4 regions of the Streptomyces sp. CA-146814 genome follow, and region 3 is predicted to be linked to each of the others. Evidence: riboswitches for the same ligand, from Rfam matches in the RefSeq annotation. Region 3 holds a riboswitch; each other region holds the start of a gene.
The links. A riboswitch is a leader RNA that binds a small molecule or an ion and turns the genes downstream of it on or off. The one in region 3 is predicted to bind cobalamin.
Positions count from the first base shown of each region.

Region 1: it holds a riboswitch for cobalamin, as region 3 does, so the genes downstream of both, ACQP09_RS05765 (cobalamin biosynthesis protein) here and ACQP09_RS11515 (ABC transporter substrate-binding protein) in region 3, are expected to answer to the same signal.
Region 2: it holds a riboswitch for cobalamin, as region 3 does, so the genes downstream of both, ACQP09_RS24505 (ribonucleoside-diphosphate reductase subunit alpha) here and ACQP09_RS11515 (ABC transporter substrate-binding protein) in region 3, are expected to answer to the same signal.
Region 4: it holds a riboswitch for cobalamin, as region 3 does, so the genes downstream of both, ACQP09_RS30540 (CoA-acylating methylmalonate-semialdehyde dehydrogenase) here and ACQP09_RS11515 (ABC transporter substrate-binding protein) in region 3, are expected to answer to the same signal.

Region 1 covers NZ_CP192068.1:1,299,250-1,305,043, forward strand. Annotated here, with positions in the region: gene ACQP09_RS05755 (anion permease) at 1-740, shown strand, start outside; gene ACQP09_RS05760 (hypothetical protein) at 753-989, shown strand; cobalamin riboswitch at 1,109-1,290, shown strand; gene ACQP09_RS05765 (cobalamin biosynthesis protein) at 1,435-2,415, shown strand; gene ACQP09_RS05770 (cobyric acid synthase) at 2,412-4,124, shown strand; gene ACQP09_RS05775 (putative cobaltochelatase) at 4,121-5,794, shown strand, end outside.
Region 2 covers NZ_CP192068.1:5,437,726-5,443,519, reverse strand. Annotated here, with positions in the region: gene ACQP09_RS24525 (carbon starvation CstA family protein) at 1-1,889, shown strand, start outside; gene ACQP09_RS24520 (YbdD/YjiX family protein) at 1,960-2,163, shown strand; gene ACQP09_RS24515 (hypothetical protein) at 2,297-2,980, shown strand; gene ACQP09_RS24510 (GNAT family N-acetyltransferase) at 2,980-3,489, shown strand; cobalamin riboswitch at 3,554-3,675, shown strand; gene ACQP09_RS24505 (ribonucleoside-diphosphate reductase subunit alpha) at 3,810-5,794, shown strand, end outside.
Region 3 covers NZ_CP192068.1:2,600,593-2,606,386, forward strand. Annotated here, with positions in the region: gene ACQP09_RS11490 (PLP-dependent cysteine synthase family protein) at 1-379, opposite strand, end outside; gene ACQP09_RS11495 (MoaD/ThiS family protein) at 379-657, opposite strand; gene ACQP09_RS11500 (putative leader peptide) at 774-890, opposite strand; gene ACQP09_RS11505 (ABC transporter ATP-binding protein) at 960-1,757, opposite strand; gene ACQP09_RS11510 (FecCD family ABC transporter permease) at 1,819-2,859, opposite strand; gene ACQP09_RS11515 (ABC transporter substrate-binding protein) at 2,856-3,851, opposite strand; cobalamin riboswitch at 3,891-4,068, opposite strand; gene ACQP09_RS11520 (Mov34/MPN/PAD-1 family protein) at 4,098-4,520, opposite strand; gene ACQP09_RS11525 (amino acid permease) at 4,737-5,794, opposite strand, start outside.
Region 4 covers NZ_CP192068.1:6,909,341-6,915,134, reverse strand. Annotated here, with positions in the region: gene ACQP09_RS30550 (hypothetical protein) at 71-268, shown strand; gene cobF (precorrin-6A synthase (deacetylating)) at 386-1,204, opposite strand; cobalamin riboswitch at 1,331-1,509, shown strand; gene ACQP09_RS30540 (CoA-acylating methylmalonate-semialdehyde dehydrogenase) at 1,745-3,247, shown strand; gene ACQP09_RS30535 (acyl-CoA dehydrogenase family protein) at 3,244-4,398, shown strand; gene ACQP09_RS30530 (enoyl-CoA hydratase/isomerase family protein) at 4,395-5,462, shown strand; gene mmsB (3-hydroxyisobutyrate dehydrogenase) at 5,459-5,794, shown strand, end outside.

The DNA.
Region 1 (5,794 bases), 1.3 Mb from region 3:
ACCGGGCCGGGCAGATCGCCTCCGCCGGTCTCGTCTCGCTCGCCCACGGCACCAACGACGCGCAGAAGACGATGGGCATCATCACGCTGGCGCTGGTCACCAGCGGTGTCCTGGCCCCGGGCTCCAACCCGCCCATGTGGGTCATCGTCTCGGCCGGTGTCGCCATCGCGCTCGGCACCTACCTCGGCGGCTGGCGCATCATCCGCACCATGGGCAAGGGCCTCACCGACCTCCAGCCGCCGCAGGGCTTCGCCGCCCAGACCAGCGCGGCGACCGTCATCCTGGCCTCCTCGCACCTCGGCTTCTCGCTCTCCACCACCCAGTCCTGCTCGGGTGCCGTGATGGGCGCGGGTCTCGGCCGCAAGGGCGGCGTGGTCCGCTGGTCCACCGCCACCCGGATGTTCGTCGCCTGGGGCCTCACGCTCCCGGCCGCGGGCCTGGTCGGCGCGGGCGCCGAGTTCCTCACCAAGCAGGGCCCCTGGGGCATCGCCGTCACGGCGGTCATCCTGGTCGGCGGCTCCTTCGCCATCTGGCTGGCCTCGCGCCGCGAGCCGGTCGACCACACCAACGTCAACGACACCGACGGCACGACGGCCGACGAGCCGCAGGGCGTCGTCACCACCGCCATGGCCGCGGTCGCGCCGCCGCCCACCGCCGGTGCGGTCTCCGAGCTCTCGACCACCATCCCGGCCCCGGCCGCGGCATCCGACGACACGCCCCGCCCCGCGGCCACGGTGTAAGGACAGATCCGTATGAAAATCGACTGGGCAGCACTCGCCTCCGTCTTCGGTGTCAGTCTCGTGGTCACCGTCGCACTGGTCGGCGTCTTCACCCTGGGCATCGTCGCCCTCTCCAAGCTGTCGGCCCCGGCCGGCAGTGCCACCGGTGCCACCGGCGGTTCGGCCGCACTGGCGCGCACCGGCGCGTACGCCGCCTTCGCGGGTTGCGTGGCGGCGGTCGCGTACGGGATCTATCTGATCGTCGCCTGACCGCACCGCGACACGTTCCTCCGGGCCGGACACACCACCGTGTGTCCGGCCCGATGTGCGTCTGCGCACACCGGCCCTTCGCAGGTCAACAGCAAGTTGACGGCCGTTCTCGCAGCGTGGTGGACTGCCGGAGCCATTTACGGCGACAGAAGAGGAAGCCGGTGCGAATCCGGCGCGGTCCCGCCACTGTCACCGGGGAGCACTCCCCCACACCGGATGTCACGGCCCTCCTGACCGAGGGCTGGAAGGCCGGGGGAAGTGCGGATCCGGAAGCCAGGAGACTCTTGTCGCCGGTCACGTCGAACCAGGGCGCGGACCCTGAGTGAGGACATAAGCCATGCCCGGCCGCCGTGCGCCGCATCCTGTGCCTGTTCCGACACCTCTTCCGGTACCTCTCGCGGTACCTCTCCGTGCCGGAACGCCTCTGCCCACGGCAGACTGAACCGTGCGTGTCGATCGCGTTTTCGCGTACGGCGCCACCGCCGGGCTGATCGCCGACGCGGCTCTCGGCGACCCGCGCCGGGGCCACCCCGTCGCCGGGTTCGGCCGGGCGGCCGCGCGGGTGGAGTCCCTGCTGTGGCGGGACGACCGGGGCCGGGGCGCGCTGCACACCCTGCTCTGCGCCGGAGGCGCCGTGGGGGCCGCCGCGCTGGCCGCCCGTGCCGTACGGAACCGTCCCGCGCTCGCCGTCGCGCTGACGGCAGCCACCACCTGGTCGGTCGTCGGCGGTACGTCGCTGGGCCGGGAGGCCCGCGCCATCGGGGGCGCGCTGGCCGCCGGTGACCTGGAGGTGGCCCGGGAGCGGCTGCCGCATCTGTGCGGGCGCGATCCGCAGGCCCTGGACGGGCCGCAGATCGCCCGCGCGGTCGTGGAGTCGGTCGCGGAGAACACCTCGGACGCCGTCGTCGGCGCGCTGGTGTGGGGCGCGATCGGCGGGGTGCCGGGGCTCGTCGGCTTCCGGGCCGTGAACACGCTCGACGCGATGGTCGGCCACAAGTCGCCCCGCCACCGGCGTTACGGCTGGGCCTCGGCCCGCCTGGACGACGTGGCGGGATGGCCCGGCGCCCGGCTGACGGCCGCGCTGGCCGTGGTGGGCGGCGGGCGGCCTGCGGAGGCCGTACGCGCCTGGAAGGCGGACGCGGGGCGGCACCCGAGCCCGAACGCGGGGCCGGTGGAGGCCGCGTTCGCGGGGGCGCTCGGTGTACGGCTCGGCGGGACGCTGGCGTACGCGGGGCGCGTCGAGCACCGGCCGGTGCTGAACGGGGAGTCGGGCCGGGAGGTCCGGAGCTCCGACATCGAACGCGCGGTGCGGCTGTCGCGGCGGGTGAGTGTGCTGGCCCTCGGGGTGTGCGTGGTGGGCCGGTTGGCTGTGGGGCGTGTGGTCGCGGGGCGGTCGTCGGCAGGACAGGGGCGGGGACTGGCATGAGTGGTGGGCTGCTGGTCGCGGGGACGACCTCGGACGCGGGCAAGAGCGTCGTCACGGCGGGCATCTGCCGCTGGCTGGTGCGCCGGGGCGTGAAGGTCGCGCCGTTCAAGGCGCAGAACATGTCCCTCAACTCCTTTGTGACCCGTGAGGGCGCGGAGATCGGACGCGCGCAGGCCATGCAGGCACAGGCCGCCCGGGTCGAGCCGACCGCGCTGATGAACCCGGTGCTGCTCAAGCCCGGCAGCGACCGCTCCAGCCAGGTCGTCCTGATGGGCAAGCCGGTCGGCGAGATGAGCGCCCGGGGGTACCACGGCGGCCGGCAGGAGGCGCTGCTCGGGACGGTCACGGACTGTCTGGAGCGGCTGCGGTCGACCTATGACGCGGTGATCTGTGAGGGGGCGGGCTCGCCTGCGGAGATCAATCTGCGGCGGACCGACATCGTGAACATGGGGATCGCACGGGCCGCGAGGTTCCCGGTGCTGGTGGTCGGGGACATCGACCGGGGCGGGGTCTTCGCGTCGTTCTTCGGGACGACGGCGCTGCTGAGCGCGGAGGACCAGGCGCTGGTCGCCGGGTACCTGGTGAACAAGTTCCGGGGTGACGTCTCGCTGCTGGAGCCGGGGCTGGACATGCTGTACGGGCTGACCGGGCGCCGTACGTACGGAGTGCTGCCGTACGCCCATGGGCTCGGCATCGACGAGGAGGACGGCCTGCGGGTGTCCCTGCGCGGGGCGGTGCGGGAGTCGGTCGTGGCGCCGCCGCACGGGGAGGACGTGTTGCGGGTCGCGGTCTGCGCGGTGCCGTTGATGTCCAACTTCACGGACGTGGACGCGCTGGCCGCCGAACCGGGCGTCGTCGTGCGGTTCGTGGACCGGGCCGAGGAGCTGGCCGACGCGGACCTGGTCGTCGTGCCCGGGACGCGCGGCACGGTGAAGGCGCTGGCCTGGCTGCGTGAGCGCGGTCTCGCGGAGGCGCTGGTGCGGCGGGCGCGCGAGGGCCGGCCGGTGCTGGGGATCTGCGGTGGGTTCCAGGTGCTCGGTGAGCGGATCGAGGACGAGGTGGAGTCGCGGGCAGGGGTCGTGGACGGGCTGGGGGTCCTTCCCGTACGCGTGCGCTTCGACCGGGCCAAGACGCTGGCGCGGCCGGTGGGTTCGGCGCTCGGTGAGACGGTGGAGGGGTACGAGATCCACCACGGGGTGGCCGACGTACGGGGCGGCGAGCCGTTCCTGGACGGGTGCCGGGTCGGGGCGGTGTGGGGGACGCACTGGCACGGGTCGCTGGAGAGCGATGGGTTCCGGCGGCGGTTCCTGGAGGAGGTGGCGCGGGCCGCCGGGCGGCGGTTCGTGCCTGCGCCGGACACCTGTTTCGGGGAGCTGCGGGAGGAGCAGCTGGATCGGCTGGGGGATCTGGTGGAGGAGCACGCGGATACGGATGCGTTGTGGCGGTTGATCGAGGGGGGCGCGCCGGTGGGGTTGCCGTTCGTGCCGCCGGGGGCGCCGCCGTTGGGGACGGGTGCGGGTTCGTCGGAGAGCCGGGGCGCTGCCCCGGACCCCGCTCCTCAATCGCCGGAGGGGCTTGAAAATCCCGGGTCCGCTGGGTCAAAGGGCCAGGGGCTTGATTTCGCCGGGTCCGCTGGGTCAAAGGGCGAGGGGCTTGTAGCGACCGGTCGCGTCGAAGCTGAAGAGCATGTCAACGAGGAGGCCTTGTGAGTACGCCGTATCCCTTCACCGCGATCGTCGGGCAGGACGATCTGCGGCTCGGGCTGTTGCTGAATGCCGTCAGTCCGGCCGTCGGCGGTGTGCTCGTGCGGGGTGAAAAGGGGACCGCCAAGTCCACCGCCGTGCGGGCGCTCGCCGCGCTGATGCCGGAGGTCTCCGTCGTCCCCGGGTGCCGGTTCTCCTGTGATCCGGTCTCGCCCGATCCGGCGTGTCCTGACGGGCCGCACGCGGAGGCGGCCGGTGTGTCGCGGGCCGCGCGGACCGTGGAGTTGCCCGTCGGGGCGTCCGAGGACCGGCTCGTGGGGGCGCTGGACATCGAGCGGGCGCTGTCCGAGGGCGTGAAGGCGTTCGAGCCGGGGCTGCTGGCGGACGCGCATCGCGGGATCCTGTACGTCGACGAGGTCAACCTCCTCCACGACCACCTGGTGGACCTGCTGCTGGACGCGGCGGCCATGGGTGCCTCGTACGTGGAGCGCGAAGGCGTCTCCGTACGGCATGCGGCACGGTTCCTGCTGGTCGGGACGATGAACCCGGAAGAGGGCGAGCTGCGGCCGCAGTTGCTGGACCGGTTCGGGCTGACCGTGGAGGTGGCCGCCTCCCGGGACACCGAAGAGCGGGTGGAGGTCGTACGGCGCCGGCTCGCGTACGACGACGATCCCGAGGGGTTCGCCGCGCGCTGGGCCGAGGAGGAGAGCGCCCTGCGCGAGCGGATCGCCGCCGCGCGCGCCCTGCTGCCCCGGGTCGTGCTCGGTGACGGCGTGCTGCGGCAGATCGCCGCCACCTGCGCCGCGTTCGAGGTCGACGGGATGCGGGCCGACATCGTGATGGCCCGTACCGCGACCGCGCTCGCCGCCTGGGCCGGACGCGAGGAGGTCACCGCCGACGACGTACGGCAGGCCGCTCTGCTGGCGCTCCCCCACCGGCGGCGCCGCAACCCGTTCGACGCGCCGGGCCTGGACGAGGACAAGCTCGATCAGACCTTGGACGAGGCAGGCCCGCAGGAGGACAACGACGGCGACGACGATCCCGATCCCGGTCCTGATGGCGGCGGTGACGGTGGGGGTGGCGGTGGTGTGCCGCCTCAGGCCGATGGGGACCGCACCCCGCCGCAGGGGTCGGAGGGCGACGACACGCCGTCCCAGGCCCCCGAGTCCGCCCCCGACGCGCCCGGCCGGTCCGCCGGAGCCGAGCAGCAGCCGGTGGCGGCCGCCGAGCCGTTCCGTACGAAGGTGCTCAGCGTTCCCGGGCTGGGTGAAGGTGCTGCGGGACGGCGTTCCCGGGCCCGAACTGCGCAGGGTCGGACCACAGGATCGGTCCGGCCACAAGGCGCTCTCACCAAACTGCACCTCGCCGCCACCGTCCAGGCCGCCGCACCGCACCAGCATGCGCGCGGGCGCTCTGGGCGCGGGCTCGTGGTGCGGCGGGACGATCTGCGGCAGGCGACCCGGGAGGGACGCGAGGGCAACCTCGTGCTGTTCGTCGTGGACGCGTCCGGGTCGATGGCGGCCCGGCAGCGGATGAGCGCGGTCAAGGGGGCTGTGCTGTCGCTGCTGCTCGACGCCTACCAGCGGCGGGACAAGGTCGGTCTGGTCACCTTCCGGGGCAAGCAGGCCGAGGTGGCGCTGCCGCCGACCTCCTCCGTGGACGCGGCCGCCGCCCGG
Region 2 (5,794 bases), 2.8 Mb from region 3:
TCGCGGGCGCGGGCCCGCTGGTCGGCCCGGTGCTCGCCGCGCAGATGGGGTACCTGCCGGGCACGATCTGGCTCGTCGTCGGCGTCATCTTCGCCGGTGCCGTCCAGGACATGGTGACGCTGTTCTTCTCCACCCGCCGCAACGGCCGTTCGCTCGGCCAGATGGCCCGGGACGAGATAGGGCCGGTCGGCGGGATCGCCGCACTGATCGCGGTCTTCATCATCATGATCATCCTGCTCGCGGTCCTCGCCCTGGTCATCGTGAACGCGCTCGCGCACTCGCCGTGGGGCGTCTTCTCGATCGGCATGACGATCCCGATCGCCCTCTTCATGGGCGTGTATCTGCGCATCCTGCGGCCGGGCAAGGTCAGTGAGGTCTCCCTCATCGGCGTCGCGCTGCTGCTCCTCGCGATCGTCGCGGGCGGCTGGGTCGCCGAGTCGTCGTGGGCGGACTTCTTCACGCTGGAGCCGGGCACGCTCGTCATCTGGATGATCGTGTACGGGTTCCTCGCCTCCGTGCTCCCCGTGTGGCTGCTGCTGGCGCCGCGCGACTACCTCTCCACCTTCATGAAGGTCGGCACGATCGCGCTGCTGGCCCTCGGCGTCATCGTCGCGCTGCCGACGCTGAAGATGCCGGCGGTCACCGACTTCGCCACCAGCGGCTCGGGCCCGGTCTTCGCCGGCTCGATGTTCCCGTTCGTCTTCATCACCATCGCCTGCGGCGCGCTCTCCGGCTTCCACTCCCTGGTCTCCTCCGGCACCACGCCGAAGATGGTCCAGAAGGAGACGCAGATCCGCGTGATCGGCTACGGCGCGATGCTGGTCGAGTCGTTCGTCGCGATCATGGCGATGATCGCGGCCTGCATCATCGACCCCGGCCTCTACTTCGCCATCAACGCGCCCGTCGGCGTGATCGGCGACAGCGTCCAGTCCGCCTCGCAGGCCGTCGCCAACTTCGGCTTCACCATCACTCCGGACGCCCTGGCCCAGGCCGCCAAGGACGTCGAGGAGGCGAGCCTGCTCTCGCGGACCGGTGGCGCGCCCACGTTCGCGCTCGGCATGGCGGAGATCTTCTCCGCGGTGATCGGCGGAACGGCGATGAAGGCGTTCTGGTACCACTTCGCCATCATGTTCGAGGCCCTCTTCATCCTCACCACCGTGGACGCCGGCACCCGCGTCGGGCGCTTCATGCTCCAGGACATGCTGGGCAACGCCTACAAGCCGTTCCGCGAGGTCAGCTGGAAGCCCGGTGTCTGGTTCGCCAGCGCCGTCGTGGTCGGCGGCTGGGGCTACTTCCTCTGGGTCGGTGTGCACGACCCGCTGGGCGGCATCAACCAGCTCTTCCCGCTCTTCGGCATCGCCAACCAGCTGCTGGCCGCCGTCGCGCTGGCCGTCTGCACCACGCTGCTGGTCAAGTCCGGCCGCCTGAAGTGGGCCTGGGTCACCGCCGTACCGCTCGCCTGGGACGTGGCGGTCACCCTTACCGCGAGCTGGCAGAAGATCTTCTCGCCGGACGTGAAGGTGGGCTTCTTCGCGCAGCGCGACAAGTACCAGGCGGGCATCGACGCGGGCGAGGTGCTGGCCCCGGCCAAGTCCATGGACGACATGCGGACCGTCGTCACCAACTCCACCGTCGACGGCGTGCTCTGCGCGCTCTTCGCGATCCTCATCATCGTGGTGCTCGTGGACGCCGGCCGGGTCTGCTATAAGGCCATCCGCGACCCGGAGAGCGTCAAGCTCCACGAGACGCCGTTCGTCCAGTCCAAGTTCGTCGCCCCGGCCTCGCTCATCGCCACCAAGGAGGAGAAGGCCGAACTGGCCGCCGCCGGTGTCGGCCCCGAGGGCGGCCTGCGCAAGGAGGAGGCCGCGGCGACGGGGAACCGGACATGAGCCGCGCGGACCGTACGGAGCCGGGCGTGACGGAGCCGGGCGTGACGGCCCCCGGCGTGCGGAGCCGGACATGACTCTCGCGGACGTACGGCGGGTGGCCGGGCGGATCCGCTGGTACGTCCGTGAGATGACCGGCGAGGCGACGTACGACCGCTACGTGGCGCACGCCCGGTCGCACGATCCGGACGCGCCGGTGATGACCCGCCGCGCCTTCGAGCGCAGCCGCACGGACGCCCGCGAGGCGGACCCCCGCGAGGGCTTCCGCTGCTGCTGACCACCGTCGGCCGATCGGGGCCGCCGCACCCCTCCCAGGGGCGCGGCGGCCCCTTCTGCCGTCCGTGGACGCGCCCGGCCGCCGCTCGATTTCCCGGGTGCGCGGAGCCGTGACCGTACGAAAGGATGTGCCCATGACATCGCGCTCCCGGTCGCCCCGGCTCCGGCCCCTCCTCCTGACCGTGACACTGGCCCTGACCCTGGCGGCGGCGACGGGCTGCGGCACCGTGCCGGCGCCCGGCTCGAAGTCGCCGGCGGACCGGAGCTCCTCGGCCGAACCGGCGCCCGACCGGGCGGAGCTGGAGGCGCGGGCGAGCGCCGTGCAGCTCGTCGCGGAGCATGTGTGGGTGACCGAGGCCGCGGGCTACGCCTTGGCGCGCCAGTCGGTCGGGGTGCTCGGTGACGACGGGTTCGGCAGCTCCTACACCGCGCCGGACGGCGGGATGTTCCAGCTGTCGGTGGAGCGCCGCCCGCACGCCGTGGCCGACTGTACGGACGGCTCCGCGCCCGCCGGCGGTCAGGAGGCCCTGGTGACGTGCGAGCGGGACGGCGAACAGTGGTACCGCGCCACGGAGTCGGACCACGCGTACGCCCAGGAGCAGGGCGGCCTCGTGATCACGGTGAGCGGGGCGCGCGAGCAGGTGGACCGGGCGACGCTGCGGTCGGCGGCGCTGGCCGCCCACCGCGCCGACGACCACGAATTGGACCGGGTGCTGCCGCCCGCCGGGGACGGCTCCGGGCAGCAGCCGGTCGAGCGCGGCGACCTGCCGCCGGTGGGCGACGGCGCGCCGGACAACGAGGTGGGAGCGAGTGGCTGATGGATCTGACGATCAGAGTGGCGGAGCCCGCCGAGTACGCCGTGCTCGGCGGGATCATCGCCGAGGCGTATCTCGGTGACGGTCTGCTGGACGGCCCGCAGGATCCGTACCTCCTGAAACTGCGGGCGGTGGAGCAGCGGGCGGCCGAGGCCGAGGTGCTCGTGGCGCTCGACGCGGACGGGGTGGTGCTCGGTGGTGTGACGTATGCCGCTCCCGGCACGCCGTGGCGCGATATCTCCGGTCCGGACGAGGCCGAGTTCCGGATGCTGGCCGTGGCCCGCGCGGGGCGCGGACGGGGCGTGGGAGAGGCGCTCGTACGGGCGTGCGTCGAGCGGGCCCGGTCCGCCGAAGGCGTTCGGGGGCTGGTGCTGTCGACGCAGCCGGCCATGCTCCCGGCCCATAGGATCTACCGTCGGCTCGGCTTTCTGCGGACCCCTGAGCGGGACTGGGAGCCGGTGCCGGGCCTGCGCCTCATGACCTTCCGGCTGGAGCTGGAGGCGGCCTCCTGAGGGGCTTATGAAATCGACGCGACACAACATGTGGGGGCCGCAGCATCTGGCGGCCCCCACATGTATGCTCGACCTCGCTGTCGCCGCAGGGGAATCCGGTGCGAATCCGGAACTGTCCCGCAACGGTGTGATCAGTGTGCTTTGCACACCCGAAGTCCGAAGACCTGTCGACAGCGCGTCCGGCTCGACCGAACCGGACGCCAGACGTCCGGGCCTCGCGGATGGGCCGGTGGACGCCGTAGCAGTGCTGCCCTGAAGGGCATCGTGCTGCCCGGTTTCCCCGCTCGCCGCCGGCCCCCAGCCGAGCGAGGGAAAGCCCAGTGACCATCGCGCCCGCCGATCCGGTTTCAGCCACCGAATCCGCTGCCTCCACCACGTCCGGCGAAGGCACGAACGACGGACCCGGGACCGCCCTGTTGCGGACCCTCACCGACCTCACCGTCGATCTGCCCGACACCGACCCCGGACGGGTCGCCGCCTCCGCGCTGCGCGGGCGCAACGCCCGCTCCGACGAGGCCGAGCTGCGCTCGCTGGCCACCGAGGCGGCGGCGGGGCTGATCTCCGAGGACCCGGCGTACTCCAAACTCGCCGCCCGGCTGCTGACCCGTACGATCGCCGACGAGGCCGCGGGCCAGGGCGCCACGTCCTTCTCCGCCTCGGTCGCCGTGGGCCACCGCGAGGGGCTGATCGCGGACCGCACGGCCGCCTTCGTGGAGCTGCACGCGAAGGCGCTGGACGCGCTGGTGGAGCGGACGCTGGCGGAGGGCGCGGACGACCGGTTCGGCTACTTCGGTCTCCGTACGCTGCACAGCCGCTACCTGCTGCGCCACCCGATCACCCGCCAGGTCATCGAGACCCCGCAGCACTTCATGCTGCGCGTGGCCGCCGGTCTGGCCGAGGACGAGTCGGTGCGGGCGCTGGACGAGGTCGCCGCGCTCTACGGGCTGATGAGCAAGCTGGACTACCTCCCCTCCTCCCCCACGCTCTTCAACTCCGGCACCCGGCACCCGCAGATGTCCTCCTGCTACCTGCTGGACTCGCCCAAGGACGAGCTGGACTCGATCTACGACCGCTACCACCAGGTGGCGCGCCTCTCGAAGCACGCGGGCGGCATCGGCCTCTCCTACTCCCGTATCCGCGCCCGTGGTTCGCTGATCCGGGGTACCAACGGGCACTCCAACGGCATCGTGCCGTTCCTGAAGACGCTGGACGCCTCGGTGGCGGCGGTGAACCAGGGCGGCCGGCGCAAGGGCGCTGCGGCGGTCTACCTGGAGACCTGGCACGCGGACATCGAGGAGTTCCTGGAGCTCCGCGACAACACCGGTGAGGACCAGCGGCGTACGCACAACCTGAACCTGGCGCACTGGATCCCGGACGAGTTCATGCGCCGGGTCGACGCGGACACCGAGTGGTCGCTCTTCTCGCCCGCCGAGGTGCCCGAGCTGGTGGACCTGTGGGGCGACGAGTTCGACGCGGCCTACCGCGCGGCCGAGGCCAAGGGCCTGGCCCGCAAGACGATGCCGGCGCGTGAGCTGTACGGCCGGATGATGCGGACCCTCGCGCAGACCGGCCAGGGCTGGATGACGTTCAAGGACGCCTCCAACCGGACCGCGAACCAGACCGCCGAGCCGGGCCGGGTCGTGCACTCCTCGAACCTGTGCACGGAGATCCTGGAGGTCACCAACGACGGCGAGACGGCCGTCTGCAACCTCGGCTCGGTCAACCTGGGCGCCTTCGTGGCGAACGGCTCGATCGACTGGGAGCGCCTGGACTCCACGGTCCGTACGGCCGTGACCTTCCTCGACCGGGTCGTCGACATCAACTTCTACCCGACCGAGCAGGCCGGGAACTCCAACTCCCTCTGGCGGCCGGTCGGTCTGGGCGCGATGGGCCTCCAGGACGTCTTCTTCCAGCTGCGCCTGCCGTTCGACTCGCCGCAGGCCCGCGCGCTCTCGACGAAGATCTCCGAGCGCATCATGCTGGCCGCGTACGAGGCGTCCTGCGACCTCGCCGAGCGCTCGGGCCCGCTGCCCGCGTGGTCGGAGACGCGTGCCGCGCGCGGTGTGCTGCACCCCGACCACTACGACACCGAGCTGAACTGGCCGGAGCGCTGGGACGCGCTGCGCGCCCGGGTCGCGAAGACCGGTATGCGCAACTCGCTGCTGCTCGCCATCGCGCCGACCGCCACGATCGCCTCGATCGCCGGTGTGTACGAGTGCATCGAGCCGCAGGTCTCCAACCTGTTCAAGCGCGAGACGCTCAGCGGTGAGTTCCTCCAGGTCAACGGCTACCTGGTGGACGAGCT
Region 3 (5,794 bases):
CCCGTACGGCGGTGTTGGAGCCGCCGGCGGCCGGGGAGGAGATGATCTCGGCGCCCCACATGGCGAGCAGGTCGCGCCGTTCCTGCGAGGTGTTCTCCGGCATGACGCAGACGATGCGGTAGCCCTTGAGCTTGGCCGCCATGGCGAGCGAGATGCCGGTGTTGCCGCTGGTGGGCTCCAGGATCGTGCAGCCGGGGGTGAGCCGGCCGTCCTTCTCCGCCTGTTCGACCATGTGGAGCGCGGGGCGGTCCTTGATCGAGCCGGTGGGGTTGCGGTCCTCCAGCTTGGCCCAGATGCGGACGTCCTCGGACGGGGACAGCCGCGGGAGGCGGACGAGGGGGGTGTTCCCCACGGCCGCCAGCGGGGAGTCGTACCGCATCAGCGCATGCCGCCGGCGACGGCCGGGAGGATGGTGACGTTGTCGCCGTCGCTGAGCTTGGTGGAGATGCCGTCGAGGAAGCGGACGTCCTCGTCGTTGAGGTAGACGTTCACGAAGCGGCGGAGCTGCTCGCCGTCGACGATGCGCTCACGGATGCCGGTGTGGCGGCTCTCCAGGTCGGCGAAGAGGTCGGCGAGGGTGTCCCCGTTGCCTTCGACGGCCTTGGCGCCGTCGGTGTAGGTGCGGAGGATGGTCGGGATGCGGACCTCGATGGCCATGGCGTGGGCTCCTGTCGAAAGCGGGGAGGTGGTGGCGTGGGGCGCGCGCGTTTCTTCCCCCGCGCAGGGGGTGGGGCAGGTGGGTGGCGCGTGGGCCGTGACTCAGGCCGTGCGGCTCACGGGCAGGCTGCGGGCGGGGGACAGATCGCGCTCTTGAGCCTGCACAGGTCGACGTGCAGCCGCGCGACGAGCAGCGTGCCCGGCGTCCTGTTGCTCACGTCATGGGGAACCATGCGGGCATCGTATCGATTCCCCGTCCGGAAACCCGAGTGTGATCCCACATCGTGGATGGTGAGTGACCGTTATATGGACAGAGCGGGGCGGCCGGGGCCCTCCGGGACGTAGACCACCGTGGGCGCGCCCGTCTTCGGGTGGGTGCTGACCTCGGCTGCTACGCCGTAGACCTCGCTCAGCAGTTCCGCCGTGAGGACCTCCTCCGGGGTGCCGGAGGCGACGGTGCGGCCGTCCTTGAGGACGTACAGGCGGTCGCAGTAGTACGCGGCGAGGTTGAGGTCGTGCAGGGCCAGCAGGTTGGTGGTGCCGAGGCCCCGGACCAGGGAGAGGATCTCCAGCTGGTAGCGGATGTCCAGGTGGTTGGTCGGCTCGTCCAGGACGACGAGCGCGGGCTGCTGGACCAGCGCGCGGGCGACCAGGGCGCGTTGGCGTTCGCCGCCGGAGAGGGAGGCGAACGTACGGGGTTCGAGTGCGGCGATCCCGACCCGGTCGAGGGCCTCGGTGACCAGGGCGGTGTCGGCGGCGTTGTCGGCCTCCCAGAACCGCTTGTGCGGGGCGCGGCCCATCGCGACGACCTGGCCGACGGTGAGTTCGAAGCCCGCGTGGCTCTCCTGCGGGACGGTGGCGATGCGCTGGGCGCGGGCCTTCACGGGGAGGGTGGCGAGGTCGTCGCCGTCGAGGAGGACGCGGCCGTGGGTGGGGCGCAGGGTGCCGTAGACGCAGCGCAGGAGCGTGGTCTTGCCGCTGCCGTTGGGGCCGACCAGGCCGACGGTCTCGCCGTCGGCGGCGATGAGGTCGACCGCGTCGACCAGATGGCGGCCTTCGCCGGTCCCGTACGAGAGTGCCTCGGTGCGCAGGGTGGTCACGGGCGGGCTCCCTCGGGCGTACGTACGGGGGTCATGCGGGTGCTCCCGGCAGGAGTGGGCCTCATGCCGGCGCTCCTTCCGGCCGGCGGCGCAGCATCCACAGGAAGAACGGGCCGCCGGTGAGGGCCGTGAGCACGCCCACCGGGATGTCCTGCGGGGCCGCGAGCGTCCGGGCGGCCAGGTCGGCGAGGACCAGGAACACCGCGCCGCCGAGCGCGACCACCGGCAGCAGCGCGCGGTGCGAGGCGCCGACCGCCATCCGGGCCATGTGCGGGACCATCAGGCCGACGAAGCCGATCGCTCCGCTGTACGCGACGAGCGCGCCGGTCATCAGCGAGGCGAGCACGAAGACGGCGGCCCGGAAGCGGGCGGTGTCCAGGCCGAGGACGGTCGCGCCCTCCTCCCCCACCAGGAGCAGGTCGAGCGGCCGGGCGAGGGTCAGGAGTACGGCCGTACCGGCGATCAGCGTGATCGTCGGCAGCGCGAGCATGTCCCAGCGGGCCGCGCCGAGGCCGCCGAGCGTCCAGTAGAGGACTTCCTGGAGGTGGTCGGCGCGGGCGGAGGTGACCAGGATCAGGCTGGTGAGCGCGGAGAGGATGTAGGAGACGGCGACTCCGGCGAGGACGAGCCGGTTGGTGGTGAGGCCTCCCCCGCCGCGCGCCAGCGTGTAGACGAGGAGCAGCGAGAGCAGCGCGCCCGCGAAGGCCGCGGCCGGGATCGTGACGGTGGTGGCGAGGGTGGCGCCGATGCCGAGGACGATCACCAGGACCGCGCCGGTGGAGGCGCCGGAGGAGACGCCGAGGAGGAACGGGTCGGCGAGCTGGTTCCGTACGAGCGCCTGGAGGACCGTGCCGATGACGGCCAGTCCGGCGCCGACGACGATGCCGAGCAGGACCCGGGGCAGCCGGACGTCCAGGACGATCGTGCGGAACGGGCTCGCCTCCGCCCGGCCGGTCAGGATGTCGATGACCTGGCCGGGCGGGATGCGGACGGAGCCGAGGGCGAGGGCGGCGACCGCGGCGGCTGCGAGGAGGGCGGCGAGGACGCCGACGACCAGGGTGTAGCGGAGCAGCCGCCGCGGTGCGGAGGTGCGGCAGGTCACGAGGTGGTGGCCGCCGGGTGGAGCTGGGCCGCGAGCTTCTCGACGGCGGCGGGGACGCGCACGCCGAGGACCGCGTCGGAGAGCGGCATCACCGCGAAGCGCTTGTTCTTGATGGCCGGGACGTCGGCGAGGGCCGGGTCGTCGAGGAGGCGCTTCTTCTTCTGGGCGACGGTGGTGGAGCCGTAGTCGTAGATCACGATCGCCTCGGGCTTGCGGGCGACCACGTTCTCCCAGGAGGCGTCGCCGAAGGACTTGTCGAGGTCGGCGAAGATGTTGGTGCCGCCGGCGCGCTTGATCAGCTCGTTGCCGATGCCCTTGCCGCCCGCGGTGAACGCGGTCTTGTCGCCGCTGTCGTAGACGAAGACGGGGAGCGGCTTCAGCTCGGCCAGCTTCTTCGCGGTCGCCGCGTTGTCGGCCTCGGCCTGCTTGATCCAGGCCTCGGCGCGGTCGGTGACGCCGAAGGTGCGGCCGACCTCGCGGATCTCCTCGTAGAGGGTCTCCATCGGGGTGTCGGCCTTGGCGCAGCTCTCGGTGTTGAGCCGGGTCTCGATGCCGGACTTCTTGAACGCCTCGCGGCCGCGGCCGTCGCCCGCTGTGAAGGCGCTGCTGTAGCCGCCGTAGACGAAGTCCGGGTTGGTGGCGAGGACCTGCTCGTAGGAGGGGTACTCCTTGGCGATCACCGGGACGGAGGCGTAGTCCTTCGCGTACTTCGGCAGCACCTGGTCGTCGAGGTAGGCGGTGCCGACGAGGGACTTGGTGAGGCCGAGCTCCAGCATGATCTCGGTGACGTGCTGGTTCATGGTGACCACGCGCTTCGGCGGGGCCTTGTACGTGGTGGTGACACCGCAGTTGGTGACGGTGTACGGGAAGCCATCGCTCTTCGCCGCGGCCTTGTCCCCGGTGGGCTCGTCGCCCTCGGGGGTGGAGCAGGCGGTGAGGGCGAGCGGAAGCAGCACGGCGGCGGCTATGAGCGCGGGGGTGCGCCGGGACATGGCGGGGCCTCTCCGGGGGATTTCCGCGTCCCCTGGTCGATGCGGAGAAGGCAGCGGGCCAGTTCCTGGCTTCCGGGCCGCCGTCCGCGTACGGAGTCCGTACGGGAAGGGGCCTGGTCACAGTGGCGGGACCGTGCCGGATTCGCACCGGCTTCCTGGTTCCCGCTGCCTTGTGTTCGGGTCTGGGGTGCAGTGTGCCAGACCCGTCCGGCGGGTCGGCGGGGCCCCCGGAGGGCGCGCTACCGCTCAGTACGCCGCGACGACCTGCACGTCTTCCTCGGTGATCGCGCCGTCCACGATGCGGTACGAGCGGAACTGGAAGGGGCCGGAGCCGTCGGTGTCGGCGGTGGAGACCAGGACGTAGTGGGCGCCGGGCTCGTTGGCGTACGTGACGTCGGTGCGGGAGGGGTAGGCCTCCGTCGCGGTGTGCGAGTGGTAGATGATCACGGGCTCCTCGTCGCGGTCGTCCATCTCGCGGTACAGCTTGAGGAGGTCGCCGGAGTCGAACTCGTAGAACGTGGGCGAGCGGGCGGCGTTGAGCATCGGGATGAAGCGCTCGGGGCGCCCGGTCCCGGCCGGTCCCGCCACCACGCCGCACGCCTCGTCGGGGTGGTCGGCGCGGGCGTGGGCGACGATCTGGTCGTGGAGCGCCTGGGTGATGGTCAGCATGGCGCCAGGATAGGCATGCGGGCCCTCGCGTACCGGTGGGTGGTACGGGAGGGCCCGCATGGTGGACGCCGGGGCCGTGGGGGGAGGGTGAGCGGCCGGGGCGTCCGGGAGGAGGGCCGGTCGTGGGCCCGGGGTCGCCGGGCCCGCCCTCGGGGTCGAAGGGGTGGGCCGTGGTCGTCGGCCCGCCCTCGCGGTCGGTGCTGGGTGAAGCCTGGGTCAGCGCTTGGCGAAGGCGGTGTTCTCCGGGTCGCGCGACTTGAGCACCAGGTAGGAGACGCCGAGGACGAGCGCCCAGAGCGGGGCGCAGTAGAGCGAGATCCTGGCCTCCGTGTCGACCGCCATCATCACGATGACCATGCCGATGAAGGCGAGCGCGAACCAGCTGGTGTACGGGGCTCCCGGCGCCTTGAACGAGGACTGCGGGACCACGCCCTGGTCGGCGAGGCGGCGGTAGCGGATCTGGCTGATCAGGATCATGATCCAGGCCCACATGCCGGAGATGGTCGCGAAGGAGACGACGTAGTTGAACGCCTCGCCCGGCCACTGGTAGTTGATCCAGACGCCGACGAGCATCAGGGCCGCGGAGAAGGTGGTGCCGACGAGCGGCAGGCCGTTCTTCGTCAGCCTGGTGAAGGCGCGCGGGCCCTGTCCGTTCATGGCCAGGTCGCGGAGCATACGGCCGGTGGAGTACATGCCGGAGTTGCAGGAGGAGAGCGCCGCGGTCAGGACGACGAAGTTGACGATGGCGGCGCCGATGCCGAGCCCCATCTCCTCGAAGGCCTTCACGAACGGCGAGACGCCCGGCTTGAAGGTGGACCACGGGACGACCGACAGGATCATGATCAGCGCGCCGACGTAGAAGACGGCGATGCGCCACGGCACGGTGTTGATGGCCTTGGGCAGCACGGTCTTCGGGTCCTTGGACTCCCCTGCCGTGACGCCGACGAGTTCGACCGCGAGGAAGGCGAACATGACGATCTGGAGCGTCATCAGCATGCCGCCGACGCCGTTCGGGAAGAACCCGCCGTCGTTCCAGAGGTTGGAGACGGTCGCGGTGTCGCCCGCGTCGGAGAAGCCGAGGGTCAGGACGCCGGCGCAGATGAGGATCATGCCGACGATCGCGGTGACCTTGACCATGGAGAACCAGAACTCCAGCTCACCGAAGAGCTTCACGGAGATCAGGTTGGCGCCGTAGAGAATGACGGTGAAGACGAGCGCGGACAGCCACTGCGGAATGTCCCACCAGTACGTCATATAGGTGGCGGCGGCGGTGA
Region 4 (5,794 bases), 4.3 Mb from region 3:
GTCACAGGCCGTTCTTCTTGCCAATACACGGCCGCCGACCCGCGGCGGCGACGAGCGAGGGAAGCGCTATATGAAGAAGACAGTCGGGTGGGCCCAGGACGGCGACGACTGGACGATCACGGTGAACGGCACTCTGTACCGGGCCGTCGAGCGGCCCACCGACGGGCGCGTGCACAACTATCTGGTGCGGGGCAACGACCTGACCGCCGAGTGCCCGAGCCTCGGTCACGGGCTGGGAGTGATCCGGGCGCACGAGTCCCGGAGCTGACCTCCGGCCGGGTACGACGGCGAGGTGCGGCGGCCGCTCGCGCCTCGACGCGACCCGCCGCCCTGTGTCACGTCACCCGCCCACCTGTCCGGGCCCCCGCTCGCGGGCCGGGGCCCGTCAGCTGTCCGTGCCGCCTGGGCTCTCCGTACCCTGGGCGCCCTCCGGCCGGTGGCGCAGCAGGTAGGTGTCCATGATCCAGCCGTGCCGTTCGCGGGCCTCGGCGCGCACGCGGCTGATCCGTTCGGCGACCTCGTCGAGCGGTCCGGAGACCAGGAGCTCGTCCGGGGTGCCGATGTAGGCGCCCCAGTAGATCCACAGGCCCCGGCCCGTCAGATGGGTGAAGCTCTCGTGGCCGTCGAGCATGACCACGATGTCGCCGTCGTCGTCCGGGAACCCCTCGGCGAGGCGTCGGCCCGGGGTGATGTGGACGGGGCGGCCGACCTGGTTCAGCGAGGTGCGGTGGCGGGCGGCGAGCGCCGAGACGCTGCTGATCCCGGGGACCACCTCATGGCCGAATTCCACCGTGCCACGGGCCTGGATGTCCTCCAGGATCGCGAGCGTGCTGTCGTACAGGGACGGGTCGCCCCACACCAGGAACGCCCCGCACTCCCCCGGCGCCAGCTCCTCGATGATCAGGCGTTCGCAGATGTCGGCGCGGCGGTGGCGCCAGTCGTGGACCGCCGTGGTGTAGCGGCCCCGGTCGTCCTGGGTGCGGTCCCGCCAGGGGTCCTCGGCCTCGACGACCCGGTAGGGACCGTCCAGGTGCTCGGCCAGGATGTCCCGCCGCAGCCGGGTCAGGGACTCCTTCTCCCGGCCCTTGCCGAGCACGAAGAAGACCTGCGCCCGGCGCATGGCCTTGATCGCGGCGAGGGTCAGGTGGTCGGGGTCGCCGGCTCCCATGCCGATGACGAGGATGTGGCGTGGTGCGTCGCTCATGTCGGCCGATCATGCCAGGAGCGGGGCGCGCGACAGCGCCGGGGGCGGGCCGGGGCGAGGCGGGGTGGACTTACTAGGACGTCCAACTATATGTTCGTGAGCAGAGGGGTGACCGGCATGGTGCCGGGCGCCTCGAAGGCCCGTGGTGTCAGGGAAGCCGGTGCGATTCCGGCGCGGTCCCGCCACTGTGACCGGGGAGTTCGTCCTCGCAGGACACGCCACTGACGGTGAAGGCGCCGTCGGGAAGGCATGAGGGCGCGCGCTGATCCGGGAGTCAGGATACCGGCCACGGGATTGTTCCGTGTTTCCACGAGGATGGAGCAGACACGCATGGCACCGGTCCGCACCCACGGCCCCGCAGGCCCGTCCCGGCGAGCGGTTATCCCCGCCCCCTGACGGCCTCCGCCCTCCGCGTCCCCCCCGACGGCGAGCCCTTCCACGCCCCTGCGCGCACCCGACCGGTGCGCTGTGCGGCGGCGGGGGCCCGTGCGCCATCCCCGGATCTCACCTGACGATCTCACCGACGAGAGCAGGCTTTCCATGGTCCGCGAACTCACCCATTTCATCGGCGGCAAGCACACGCCCGGCACCTCGGGCACGTACGGCGATGTGTACGACCCCAACACCGGCCGGGTCCAGGCCCGGGTGCCGCTGGCCGGCCGGTCCGAGACCGAGGCGGCCATCGCCGACGCGGCCGAGGCGCAGCTGGAGTGGGGCGAGTGGAACCCGCAGCGCCGGGCCCGCGTCCTGCTGCGCTTCCTCCAGCTGGTCGAGCAGGAGAAGGACTCCCTGGCCCGGCTGCTCTCCTCCGAGCACGGCAAGACCGTGGCCGACGCGCACGGTGACATCGCGCGCGGCCTGGACGTGGTGGAGTTCGCCGCCGGTGTGCCGCACCTGGTGAAGGGCGAGTTCAGCGACAACGCGGGCGCCGGGATCGACGTCCACTCGCTGCGCCGGCCGCTCGGCGTGGTCGCCGGCATCACCCCGTTCAACTTCCCGGCGATGATCCCGCTGTGGAAGGCCGCACCCGCTCTGGCCTGCGGTAACGCCTTCATCCTCAAGCCGTCCGAGCGGGATCCTTCGGTGCCGCTGCGGCTGGCCGAACTCTTCCTGGAGGCCGGGCTTCCGCCGGGCGTGCTGAACGTCGTCAACGGCGGCAAGGAGGCCGTGGACACGCTGCTGGAGGACCCGCGCGTCAAGGCGCTCGGCTTCGTCGGCTCGACGCCGATCGCCGCGCACATCTACGCGACGGCCGCCGCTCACGGCAAGCGGGCGCAGTGCTTCGGCGGGGCGAAGAACCACATGATCGTGATGCCGGACGCCGATCTGGACCAGGCGGTGGACGCGCTGATCGGCGCCGGGTACGGCTCGGCGGGCGAGCGGTGCATGGCGATCTCGGTGGCCGTGCCGGTCGGTGCGGAGACCGCCGATGCGCTGGTGGCCAAGCTCACCGAGCGGATCGCCGAGCTGCGGATCGGCCGCTCGGACGACCCGGACGCCGACTTCGGGCCGCTGGTGGGCCGGGACGCGGTGGACCGGGTGCGCGGCTATGTCGACCTCGGCGTGGAGGAAGGAGCCGAACTGGTCGTGGACGGCAGGGACTTCACCCTCGAAGGCCACGAGGAAGGGTTCTTCGCGGGCGCCTCGCTCTTCGACCGGGTCACCCCGGACATGCGGATCTACCAGGAGGAGATCTTCGGCCCGGTGGTCTCCGTGGTGCGTGCGACGGACTACGAGGAGGCGCTGCGGCTGCCTTCGGAGCACGCGTACGGCAACGGCGTGGCGCTCTTCACCCGGGACGGCGACATCGCCCGCGACTTCACCCGCCGGGTCGACACGGGCATGGTCGGCGTCAACGTGCCGATCCCGGTGCCGGTGGCGTACCACACGTTCGGCGGCTGGAAGCGGTCCGGTTTCGGCGACCTCAACCAGCACGGTCCTGACTCCATCCGCTTCTACACCCGTACGAAGACCGTCACTTCGCGCTGGCCCGCCTCCGGGATCCGGGACGGCGCGAGCTTCACGATTCCGACCATGGGATGACCGCCGTGACCACCCTGCTCACCGACGACCAGCTCGCGGTCGTCGAGACGACGCTCGACTTCGCCCAGGAACACCTGGCTCCGCACGCCGTGGCCTGGGACCAGGACAAGCACTTCCCCGTCGACGTCCTGCGGAAGGCCGCGGGGCTCGGCCTCGGAGGCGTGTACGTACGGGAGGACAGGGGCGGCTCCGAGCTGTCCCGCACCGACGGGGTCCTCGTCTTCGAGGCCCTGGCCACCGGCTGCCCGTCGGTGGCGGGCTATCTCTCCATCCACAACATGGTCGCCTGGATGGTCGACCGGTACGGCTCCGAGACCCAGCGCGCCCGGTATCTGCCGGAGCTCTGCACCATGGAGCAGCTGGGCAGTTACTGCCTGACCGAGCCGGGCGCGGGCTCCGACGCGGCCGCGCTGCGCACCCGGGCGGTCCGCGACGGCGACCACTACGTCCTCACCGGGACCAAGCAGTTCATCTCCGGCGCGGGCGCCACCCACCTCTACATCGTGCTGGCCCGCACCGGCGACAACGGCCCCGGCGGGATCTCGGCCTTCCTCGTCGAACGGGACGACGAGGGGCTCTCGTTCGGCGCCAACGAGAAGAAGATGGGCTGGAACGCGCAGCCCACCCGCCAGGTGGTGCTGGACGGCGTACGCATCCCGGCCGACCGGCTGCTCGGAGCGGAGGGCGAAGGCTTCCGCATCGCGATGAACGGCCTGAACGGCGGCCGACTCGGCATCGCCGCCTGCTCGTTGGGCGGTGCGCAGAGCGCGCTGGACCGCAGTCTGGCTCACCTGGCGGACCGGGAGGCGTTCGGGGCGCGGCTGCTGGAGGCGCAGGCGCTGCAGTTCCGGCTGGCCGACATGGCCACCGAACTGGCCGCCGCGCGGGCGCTGGTGCGGCAGGCCGCCGAGGCGCTGGACCGGAAGGCGGGCGGAGCACCGGAGTTGTGCGCGATGGCCAAGCGCTTCGCCACCGACACCGGCTACTCCGTCGCTGACCGGGCGCTCCAACTCCACGGCGGTTACGGCTATCTGGCCGAGTACGGCATCGAGAAGATCGTGCGGGACCTGCGGGTCCACCAGATCCTGGAAGGGACCAACGAGATCATGCGCGTCATTGTGGCCCGGAGCCTGACGGGAGCCCTGCGATGACCGAGGAGCTCGTACGGGTGCAGACCGAGGGACGTACGGGAGTGCTGACCCTGAACCGTCCCAAGGCGCTCAACGCGCTCACCCACGCGATGGTGGAGACGGTCGCGGCGGCGCTGGACCGGTGGGAGCACGACCCGGAGGTGGCCACGGTCGTGATCACCGGGGCCGGGGAGCGCGGCCTGTGCGCGGGCGGCGACATCCGGTCCATCTACGAGGACGCCCGCGTCGGCGGCAAGGCCTCGGCCGCGTTCTGGCGCGACGAGTACCGGCTGAACGCGCGGATCGCCCGCTATCCGAAGCCGTACGTGGCGGTCATGGACGGCATCGTGATGGGCGGCGGGGTCGGGATCTCGGCGCACGGCAGCGTCCGGATCGTCACCGAACGGTCCAAGGTGGCCATGCCGGAGACCGGGATCGGTTTCGTGCCGGACGTCGGCGGGACCTATCTGCTGGCGCTGGCCCCCGGGGAGCTGGGCACCCATCTCGCGCTGACCGGTGCGGTGGTGGGGGCCCGGGACGCGCTGCTGTGCGGGCTGGCCGACCACTTCGTACCGCAGGAGAGCCTGCCGGCGCTCCTCGCCGAGCTGCGGACCGAACCGCCCGCCGAGGTGCTGCACCGCCATGTCCGGGACGCGCCTCCCGGCACCCTGGAGACCGACCGGGCCTGGATCGACCGCTGTTACGCCGCCGACTCCGTCGAGGAGATCGTGGAGCGGCTGCTCGCCTCCGGGGCCCCGGCGGCGGGTGAGGCGGCCGCCACGATCCTCGGCCGCTCGCCCACCGCGCTGAAGGTGACCCTGGCCGCGCTGCGCCGGGCGCGTGAACTCGGGCCGCTGGAAAGGGTGCTGGAGCAGGAGTACCGCGTCTCGTACGCCGCTCTCTCCTCCGCCGACCTGGTGGAGGGCATCCGGGCCCAGGTGATCGACAAGGACCGGACGCCTCACTGGTCGCCCGGCACGCTCGTGGAGGTCACCGACGCCGACGTGGCCCGGTACTTCGCTCCGACCGGCGACGGGGAACTCGTCCTCGCCGCAGACGACTCACCGCAGGAGGTGCCCTGGTGACCACGACCGTCGCCTTCATCGGGCTGGGCCACATGGGCGGCCCGATGGCCGCCAACCTCGTCCGCGCCGGGCACCGGGTGCTCGGCCACGATCTCGTCGAGTCCTGTCTGGCGACCGCTGTGGAGAGTGGGGTCGAGCGGGCGAAGTCCGCCGCCGAGGCCGCCACGGCGGCCGATGTGGTGATCACCATGCTGCCTGCCGGACACCATGTCCTCGCGCTGTACGGGCAGGAAGGGCTGCTCGAAGCCGCCCGCCCCGGCACCCTGTTCATCGACTGCTCGACCATCGACGTGGCCGACTCCCGCGCCGCTCACGCGGCGGTGGCGGCGACC